3 regions of the Kitasatospora sp. P5_F3 genome follow, and region 3 is predicted to be linked to each of the others. Evidence: riboswitches for the same ligand, from Rfam matches in the RefSeq annotation. Region 3 holds a riboswitch; each other region holds the start of a gene.
What was found. Region 3 has a riboswitch for cyclic di-AMP ahead of ACXJMZ_RS00940 (glycoside hydrolase family 16 protein). Riboswitches for the same ligand answer to the same signal wherever they lie in the genome.

Region 1 (3,203 bases), on a different contig from region 3:
GGTAGCGGAACAGCGGCAGGTCGCTGGCCTCGGAGGCGGCGTGCGCCACGGCGAGCGAGACGCCGAGGATCGCGTTGGCGCCGAGCGAGGACTTGTCCGGGGTGGCGTCCAGGTCGAGCATGGCCTGGTCGATCAGCCGCTGCTCGGTGGCGTCGTAGCCGACCAGCTCCGGGCCGATCTGCTCGATGACGGCCAGCACGGCCTTCTCGACACCCTTGCCGAAGTAGCGGTTCTTGTCGCCGTCGCGCAGCTCAAGAGCCTCGAAGGCACCGGTGGAAGCACCCGACGGGACGGCGGCACGGCCGGTGCTGCCGTCGTCCAGACCGACCTCGACCTCGACCGTGGGGTTGCCACGGGAGTCGAGAATCTCACGGGCTACGACGACATCAATGGACGGCACGAGGCATCTCCTTGACGGAAGCGGGATCTGTTGTCGTTACGACCAGAGCCTAACCGCACCGGAGCCCGGGGCCACGCTGACCTTGGTCCCGTCTCACCGTGTGGCCCGGCTACTCATCGGTAGTTCACCTGAATGACCGTAAACGGGGTCGTACCGGAACAAGCCGGTACGACCCCGCCTGACGGTGTGTCGTGAATCAGCGGGTCGCGACTCAGCCGAGCTTGAGCACCTGACCCGGCAGGATCAGGTCCGGGTCGCCGCCGATGACGGACTGGTTGGCCTGGTAAACCTGCTGCCAGTTCAGGCCGTTGGCAGCGGCGATGTCGGACAGGGTGTCACCCGACTTGACGGTGTATCCGCCGGCGGCCGGCGTCGTCGGCGCGGCGTGCTTCGGTGCGGTCACCGTCGGCGCGGCCGACTTCGGGGTCGCGGGCTTCGGGGCGGCCGACGCCTTCGGCGTGGTCTGCTTCGAGGACTTGGCGGCCGGCGCCGGGGCGCGGGTCTCCGAGCGGGTGGCACGGTCCGAGGAGGTGTCCACCTGGGCGGCCGAACCACCCTTGGACAGACCGGCCTTGACCGAGCAGACCGGCCAGGCGCCCGGGCCCTGGGAGGCGAGCACCTTCTCGGCGACGGCGATCTGCTGGCCCTTGCTGGCCTGGTTGGCCTGCCCGGCGTACTGCTGACCGCCGAACGCCTTCCAGGTGCTCGGGGTGAACTGGAGTCCGCCGTAGAAGCCGTTCCCGGTGTTGATGCTCCAGTTGCCGCCACTCTCGCACTGGGCGACCTTCTCCCAGGTGTCGACCGGGGCGGCCTGCGCGCCGGTGGCGGTCAACAGCGGGAGTGCGATGCCGACGCCCGCGACACCCGCGACGGCGATGATCTTCTCGGCCTGCGTACGACGACGATGACGGCCCGAACCGGTGAAGAGCATGAAGAAGTCCCTCTCCGCACGCCTGCGAGGTGAGCTGTCGGGTTCGGACCGGGAGGTGGCCCGGCCGCCACTGCTGGCGGCTTCACCCCAAGCCGTGGGGGACGGCGACTTACCTGGGTCCCCCGCCCCTGCCCAAGGGTCTGGTCGGTGTCCCGGCAGCGCGGCGGGCAGGATTCGGCGTTCCGCGCACGGGGTTCGCAGCTGCGAACACCAGGGAGAGTAAGCAGATGACCCGATCGATCACAAGCTTATGTCGAACACATCACACGGAAATCACGCCAGACGATAGATCGTCCACAAACCGCACTGGTATGTCCGGATTGATGCGTACTCAGATCACACCTGATCAGATCTGACCGACACGCCGTCAGCGCACGTCGGCGCCCTCCGGCGTGAACGACACCGGCAACTCCCGCAGCCCGCGCATGATCAGACCGCCCCGCCAGCGCAGCTCCTCGGGGTCGGCGGCCAGTTGGAGGTCGGGCAGCCTGGTCAGCAGCGTGGCCAGGGCGAATTGACCCTCCAGCCGGGCCAGCGGGGCGCCGATGCAGTAGTGGATGCCGTGGCCGAATCCGAGGTGCGGATTGTCCTTGCGGGCGAGGTCCAGGGTGTTCTCTCCGGCGAACCTGGCCGGGTCCCGGTCGGCCGCCGCCAGCACCACCAACACCGGGTCGCCGACCGGGATGTCCACGCCGCCGACGGTCAGCGGCTCGGTGGCGAACCGCCAGGTGGCCAGCTCCACCGGGCCGTCGTAGCGCAGCAGTTCCTCCACCGCCGTGGCCAGCAGCGCCGTCTCGCCGCGCTGCACCGACTCCTGCAGCAACGCACGTTGGGCCGGGTTGCGGAGCAGCGCGTAGGTGCCGTTGCCGATCAGGTTGATGGTGGTCTCGAAGCCGGCGAACAGCAGGATGAAGGCCATCGCCGCGGCCTCGTTCTCGGTCAGGTGCTCACCGTGGTCACTCGCCCTGATCAGACCGGAGATCAGATCGTCACCCAGGTCGGCCCGCTTGCGGTGGATCAGCTCCAGCAGGTAGGTCCGGATCCTCTTCACCGCCCGCCCCACCCCGCCGCGCTGCCCGCCGTGGTGACGGATCATCGCGCCCGCCCAGTCCCGCAGGTCGTCCTGGTCCTCCGGCGGCACGCCGAGCAGGTCGCAGATCGCGTAGATGGGGAGCGGGAAGGCGAACTCGTGGATCAGGTCGGCCGAGCCACGGGCCGCGAAGTCGTCGATCAGCCGGTCCGTCAACTGCTGCACCCTGGGCTCGAACTCCGCCACCCGGCGCGGCGTGAACGCCTTCGACACCAGCCGCCGCAGCCGGGTGTGGTCCGGCGGGTCGATGTTCAGCAGATGCGTCATCAGATCCGCCTGCCGCTCGCCCGGGATGCCGACCCGGCCGGTCTTGTGCGCCTGCCCGCTGTGGTGCGCCGGGTTCTTCGACAGCCGCCCGTCCGCCAACGCCTGCCGGGCGTCCGCGTACCGGGTGACCAGCCACGCCTCCACCCCGCTGGGCAGCGTGGTGCGGTGCACCGGCGCGTGCTCGCGCAGCCACGCGTACGCGGGGTAGGGGTCGGCGGCGAACTCCCAGGTGAAGAGTTCCGGCTGGGGATTCAGGTGCGTTTCCGGCATGTCGTGCACCGTAACCTGCCAGAAGAGGAGTGAGCTGGGTCACCTGGCGGGTAATTGCTCTTGCGGAGGATCGTGGCGTGCTTACGATCCTCCGATACGGTCTCGGTGGACGCCGGTGCGGCGTGCTCCACCGGGCGTAGCTCTCAGGGAGGAGCAGGCCATGCGGGTAGCCGGGGCAGTGGTGGTCATCGCGGTGCTCGAAGGCGGTTCAGGCATCGGCCTGGCCCGTCGGTTCGCGGCGGCCG
Region 2 (3,203 bases), on a different contig from region 3:
CAAGGAGTCCGTCGAGGGCGCGCTGCTCGGGGTCTACGACGGCGCGGTGTTCGAGGCGGTGCGCGGCCGGCTGGACCAGGGCGACGTGCTGATGCTCTGCACCGACGGCATGGTGGAGATCCCCGGCCGGGACCTGACCGAGGGGATGGACCGGCTGATGGGAGAGGCCGACCGGCTGGTCGGCGGCGCCCCGTTCTCCCAACACGGCGGCCGGGGCTCGGCGGTGAAGCTGATCGAGTCGGTGGCCAAGGACGTCAACGACGACCGGGCGGTCCTGCTGCTCTGGCGCGGGTGACCGACCGATGGTCGGACCGTGTCAAGTCGGTGCACCGGTCTTCGGCCATTCCTGACGGCAGCCCAATGGAGTGGATCTAGGTCCGCTCCCACCAGCGCGGAAACGGTCAACTTCCAGTTAGGGGTACCCGTTCGACGGCCCGTCAGGTCAACTGGGCTATCGTCTCGGTCGGCGGAAATTCGTCTCACATCGCAGGATCTTCGCGGCTGCGTTCCGGCAAGTCCTTTACGCAGTCGGCACGAACGACCACACTGAGTTCGGGTGGGACGGTCGGTTCTCGGGGGGTCTCGGGGGATTGGGCCCGCCACGAAGCTCGCTACGAAAGAATGAGGAAGTGAGTCCTGGTGGCCTTCTCCGTCTCAGCGCTGGTCCTGTTCGGGATCATCGTGGTCATCTTCATCCGCAACGGGCAGTTGAAGACCAGTCATGCGATCATGGCTGCGCTCTTCGGCTTCATGCTGAGCCAGTCCACGGCGGCCAAGCCGATCCAGGACTTCCTCACCCAGCTCGCGCAGACCATCTCCTCGGTCGCCAGCTGACCAGGCACGGCTGACCCGGGTCGGGCCGGCCGCGGCCGGTCACGGACCGGCCGGTCTCAGCGACGGCTCCGCCACCAGCGGCCCAACCAGTGGCGCTGCGGCGGGGGTTCGGCCTGCCCGGATGCCTCCGACCGGGGGTGCTCGGCGACCAGCAGCAGGAACAGCCGGGCCCAGCAGAGCCGTTCGCCGCGGGGCCAGTCCAGCGCACGCAGGGCGGCCGAAGCCTGCTCGCAGACCGTCCCGTTGATCCGGACCTCGGCGACGTCGTCGCCCGCCTTGCCGCCGAAGAACAGCTTCACGCCGTTGACCTGACGCTCGGTCAGCTTCGGCAGTACGGCGGCGGCCAGCACCGGGCCGAGGTCCCGCTCGGTGACCCAGTCGAACAGCGGGTCGGTGTCGGCGCCGAACACCGCGGCCGGGCCCTGTACGACGTGCCAGCCGGGGAACTCGGGGGCGTCGTAGTGGTCGCCGCTGCCGGTCAGCAGGCTCACCACGGCGGACGCCGTGGTGCCCGCCCACATCCGTACCGCGCTGTCCAGCTGCTCCACCTCGGTGCCGCCCACGCCGGCTGCGCAGTCCCAGATCACCGGTGCGTCGCCCTGGCCGAGCCGCAGCACGTACCCCAGGTCGACATGGCCGCCGCCGGTGCCGCGCTCGTCGTGGTCGCGGAAGGCCACCGCCGTGGTGCCGGGCCCGCGGACCAGCGGGCCGTCCACGGTGAAGTCCTGACCGAGCCCGGCCATCTCGCGGATCACCGCGCGCTGGATGACGGCCAGCCGTTCCTGGGGGCGCACAGGCGGGCTCCTTGCTCAGCGGGTGCTTCGAACACCGGCGTTCGAGCTCGACCGTGGGCGAGCGTATCGGCCCGGCGTGACCGGTGTCACGGCGCACGCTGGCGGAGCGGGTCCAGGTGGGTACGGACGGCGATATCGGCCACCCTCCGTGAACCGATCGGGGACGAAGCGTCGCCGATTCGGGCCGTCCGGGTCGCAAGTCCCGGCCGGGACGTGACCTACGTCCCTGATCATCCTTGTTCACCGTTCAACCGGGGCTTGCCACGAAGCGGTCGATCGGCTTTGCTTCGAGGCCTGTCCGGTGAACGACCGGACGGGCTCAACCGGGCGGAACGCCGAGTCCTGCCGCCGCCCGGCGCCTCGAACAAGGCACGCATGGCAGGAGCGGGGGACCCAAGGTAAGTCGCCGAACCGGTGTGAACCGGGACGGCTTGGGGTGAAGCCGCATTCCTGCGGCCGGGCATCTCCCGCCCGAACCCGACAGCTCACCTCGTAGGCGTCGGAGAGGACTACCCCCATGTCCGCACAGGGCAAGCACCGTCGCGTCCAGCTGTCCCACCTGACCCGGATCGCCGTCGCGACCGGCGTACTCGGCGCCACCTTCGCACTCCCGGTGGCCGCCGCCAGCGCCCACCAGGGCCACGCCGCCGCCTCCGTGCCCCAGGCCGCCCCGGCTGCCGTCACCACCATCGCCACCGAGACCGCTGCGCCCGCCGTGGTGCCGGTCGCCGCCGCCACTCCGGCCGCGAGCAGCTACCAGGTCGTCAGTGGCGACACCCTCTCGAAGATCGCCAACGCCAAGCAGGTGGACGGCGGTTGGGAGAAGCTCTACCAGGACAACCGCACCGTGGTGGGCGGCAACCCGAACCTGATCTACCCGGGCCAGCAGCTCTCGCTCGCCGGCCAGGCCGTGGCCGCCGCGCCGCAGCCCGCCGCGGAGGCCCCGAAGGCCGCCGTCGAGGCGCCGAAGACCGAGACCAAGTCCTCCTCGTCTTCCTCTTCCTCCGCGAGCACCACGGACTCCACCAAGGCGTCCCGCTCCAAGTCGACCACCGTGGCCCCGAAGGCCGCCGCCGCCCCGAAGGCCAGCACGGCCCCGAAGGCTGCTGCGGCTCCGAAGGCCCAGTCGACCACCGTGGCGGCCGGCGGCTACGTCGCCCCGGTCAGCGGTGGCACCTCCACCGCGTACCACGCCTCCGGTTCCTCCTGGTCCAGCGGCTACCACACCGGTGTCGACTTCCGCGCCTCGACCGGCACCGTCGTCAAGGCCATCACCACCGGCACCGTGGTCTCGGCCGGCAACGGCGGGTCCTACGGCAACGAGGTCGTCGTCAAGCACGCCGACGGCAAGTACTCCGAGTACGCCCACCTCTCCTCGATCTCCGTCAAGGTCGGCCAGACCGTCTCGGCCGGCCAGCAGCTCGGCCTCTCCGGCGCCACCGGCAACGTGACCGGCCCGCACCTGCACTTCGAGGTCCGCACCGGCCCGTCCTACGGCTCCGACATCGACCCGGTCGCCTACCTCCGCGCGCACGGCGTCAACGTCTGATCCGTCTGACCCCGCCTCAGACGACT
Region 3 (3,203 bases):
CCGGACACTGTCCTCACCTCCGTACGGATCCACGCTACGCCGAATACAGTGCGTACCGGTGCGACCACGTTCGGCAGACAGGTGATGACGGTGACCAGATGGGTGATGGCGGGACTGGCCGCTGCCACGGCGCTGATGCTCGGTGCCACGACGGCGAGCGCGGTGCCCTCGAACTCCGACCTCGAGGTGGTCCGGCTGGACCCGGATCCGGCCCCGCCGGGCGGGACCACCACCGTGCACGGCTTCGTCGCCAACCTCGGCCCGCAGCGCACGGCCTCCGCTTTCACGGTGCTGATCGACCTGCCGGCCGGGTTCAGCGCCGTGGGGCCGTACTTCCCGGCGAACTGCAGATCCCTGTTCGGACAGGTGGTGAGCTGCACCTTCCCCGCCGGGCTGCCCACCCTGCGGACCGCGACCGCGCTGGTGCCGGTCCGGGTGAACGCCGACGTGCCCCACGGCACGGTGGCCGAGGGGCACGTCAGGGTGGTGAGTGTGGACGATCACAGTCCCGCGAACGACAGCACGCCGTTCACGCTGACCGTCAGCTGAGCCGCTGCGTCAGCGGTACACGCGGACGTAGTCCGAGGCGAAGCTGATCGGCGCGGTACCGGAGGGTGCCGGGTGGTACTGCCCGGCACCCACCGAGAGGTTGAGGATCAGGTAGGCCGACCAGTCCGCACCGACACCGGTGCCGTCGGAGAAGACCTTGGTCCCGTTCACGTACCAGTCAACGGAGTTGGCGCCGTAGTAGGTGCCGACGGTGACCCACTTGTCGTGGCCGATCGCGTTCGCGTCGGTGTAGTACTTCAAGCCGGACTTGACGTGGTTGGTCAGCTCCAGCAGCCCGGCGTTGTCGGGGTGGTACTCGAAGCTGTCGATCTCGCCGTTGCCGTTCTTCCAGGTCCACAGCGCGGGCCAGGCCCCGGAGCCGGCCGGCAGCTTGACCCGGGTCTCGGCGTAGTCGCCGGTCTTCACCTGGAAGCCCTGCGAGGAGTACTCGGTGGTCAGCAGCCCGGTGTCCCAGGCCTGCTTGCCGCTCTCCAGGGTGTGGCTGGACGGCTTGGCGGTGAAGGTGGCCACCCCGCCGGAGACCGAGACGCCGCTGGTGGTCAGCCAGTCCAGCTTGTTGTCGTCCGGGTTGTGGTTGCCGTAGCGGTACGCGCTGCTACGGTCGCCGACCCACTTGGAGCCCCAGGCGATCGAGCTGTCGAACTCCTCCGACCAGGTCAACGCCTTGCCGGGGATCGGCGAGGTGCTCGGGGCCGGGCTGGGGGTCGGCGTGGGGGTGGGAGTCGGCGTGGGCGTGGGAGTCGGGGTCGGGGTGGGCGTGGGGGTCGGCGTGACCGTGCTGCCGACGGTCAGCTTCTGCGAGGGCAGGTTGTGCCAGCTCCCGCCCAGGTCCTGCCAGAAGCCGAACTGGGTGTACGTCCCGGCGGGCAGCGTCCGGGCCGCGCTGGTGAAGTTCACGCCGCTCGGGCAGATCTGGACGTTGCTCGCGTTACCGGGGAAGTCGAGGTTCCGGCCGGCCGCGTCACGGACGCCGACGCCGAGCGTCTTGGCCGTGAAGCAGGCGCTGGAGTGGACGGTCAGGCCGGCCTTGGTCGCGGTGTTCGCGGCCATCGAGGTGGGGGTCAGCCGGTCCTGGGTCACCGAGGTGGCGGCCTGGGCCTGACCGGCCAGGCCGGTGGCGATCAGCGGTACGGCGACCAGGGCGGCCGCGCCGAGGCGTGCGGGGGTAAGGGCGATGCGCATGGGCAGGTCCTCTGCGACGCCTACGAGGTGAGCTGTCGGGTTCGGGCGAGAGGAATCGCCCGGCCGCGGTGGGCGCGGCTTCACCCCGAGCGGCCCCCGCACCGGAGCAGGGGGGACCGCAGACTGACCTGGTTCCCCCGCTCCTGCCCATGTTTCGGTGATCGAGTTCCCGACACCGGGTGGGCAGGACTCGGCGTCCCGGCGGCGGGGTCCGCGCAGATGCGGACAGCTCCATGCAGGCTAGGCAGGTCGTCCGTCCATCGACAACGAGACCTCGCTCACACGACGTTTAACCGGCCTCGGACCGGTCAGGCCAGCCAGGCCGTGATCTGGGTGGCGGCGGCCGGGGTCCAGCCGAGTTCGAGGTGGTTGAGGCCGGTGACCAGCTTGGTGGCGGCGACGGTCCCGATGCCGGTGGTGTCGAGGGCGCTGGCGGTGAAGACCAGGCCGTCGCTGGGCCCGCGGTTCTCGTTCAGCAGGCCGGGAAGGTCCGCGGAGCCGCCCGCCAGCAGGTAGGTGGGGACGCTCGCCGGGATGCCCGCCTGCTGCAGCGGCCTGATCAGCGAGCCCGCGTCGATGGCGGCCTGGATGCCCTGGCCGGAGGTGTAGAAGCCCTGGCCACCGTAGTAGGTGGTCCACCAGTCCTGGGCGAGCTGGTCGACACCGTACAACCCGTCCCAGCGGGCCAGGAGTTGGCGCTGACCGGGGTAGCAGTCGTAGCCGCCGGTGGGCAGCACGCCGAGGCAGGGCTGTGCGGTGTAGCTGCCGTAGCAGGTCATGTACAGGTGCGGGGACGGTGCGTTGGCGGTGCCGCCGCAGGCGGGCCAGGTGGCCAGCGAGAAGCTCCAGCCGTGGGCGTAGACGTAGTCGAGACCGCCGTGCGGGCCGCCGAGGGTGACCAGGCGGCGGACGTCACCGGCGTAGCCGCGGCCCCAGGACGGGCGGATCGAGGAGACGTAACTGCGGGCCGCCACCTCGCCCTTGCTCCAGGCCACCACGTCCGCCTGGGCCACCCCGAGCCGGTCCCGGATCAACGCCAGTGCGTCGCCCACCACTTGGGCCTGCATCAGGTTGTCGCCGTGCTTGTGGGCGAAGTTGACCGCGAAGACCCGGTGCCCGGCGGCGGCCAGCTGCTGCGCCAACCCGGTCGAAGGGCAGTTGGACGCACCGCAGTTGCCGCTCTCGGCGGGGTTGGCCCAGGCCCGGTCGGCGTTGTCGTTGGCGCCGTGCACGAGCAGCACGGCGGAACCGGTGCCGCTGTTCCAGCCGGCCGCGGAGTAGAGCAGGAAGCGGGCCGAGGAAGGGCGCTTGACGCCGCCGAAGTACGTCAGCCGGGCGCCGTCCTGGTCACCCCGGCCGTCGGTCGGGTACTGCTCGGTGCGGAAGCCGGGGGTGGAGTCGTAGTAACGCTCCACCTTGGCCCAGCCGTTGCCGGGCTGGCCGAAAGTGGC

Region 1: another riboswitch for cyclic di-AMP. It lies ahead of ACXJMZ_RS02595 (transglycosylase family protein); the one in region 3 lies ahead of ACXJMZ_RS00940 (glycoside hydrolase family 16 protein).
Region 2: another riboswitch for cyclic di-AMP. It lies ahead of ACXJMZ_RS11610 (M23 family metallopeptidase); the one in region 3 lies ahead of ACXJMZ_RS00940 (glycoside hydrolase family 16 protein).

Annotation. Positions count from the first base shown of each region.
Region 1 covers NZ_JBFUMY010000004.1:15,276-18,478, reverse strand. Annotated here, with positions in the region: gene eno (phosphopyruvate hydratase) at 1-400, opposite strand, end outside; gene ACXJMZ_RS02595 (transglycosylase family protein) at 612-1,331, opposite strand; cyclic di-AMP (ydaO/yuaA leader) riboswitch at 1,337-1,487, opposite strand; gene ACXJMZ_RS02590 (cytochrome P450 family protein) at 1,699-2,958, opposite strand; gene ACXJMZ_RS02585 (SDR family NAD(P)-dependent oxidoreductase) at 3,119-3,203, shown strand, end outside.
Region 2 covers NZ_JBFUMY010000012.1:268,942-272,144, reverse strand. Annotated here, with positions in the region: gene ACXJMZ_RS11625 (PP2C family protein-serine/threonine phosphatase) at 1-295, shown strand, start outside; gene ACXJMZ_RS11620 (hypothetical protein) at 640-834, shown strand; gene ACXJMZ_RS11615 (DUF6348 family protein) at 891-1,628, opposite strand; cyclic di-AMP (ydaO/yuaA leader) riboswitch at 1,987-2,140, shown strand; gene ACXJMZ_RS11610 (M23 family metallopeptidase) at 2,146-3,177, shown strand.
Region 3 covers NZ_JBFUMY010000001.1:226,553-229,755, forward strand. Annotated here, with positions in the region: gene ACXJMZ_RS00930 (antibiotic biosynthesis monooxygenase) at 1-8, opposite strand, end outside; gene ACXJMZ_RS00935 (hypothetical protein) at 91-549, shown strand; gene ACXJMZ_RS00940 (glycoside hydrolase family 16 protein) at 559-1,752, opposite strand; cyclic di-AMP (ydaO/yuaA leader) riboswitch at 1,755-1,922, opposite strand; gene ACXJMZ_RS00945 (esterase/lipase family protein) at 2,061-3,203, opposite strand, start outside.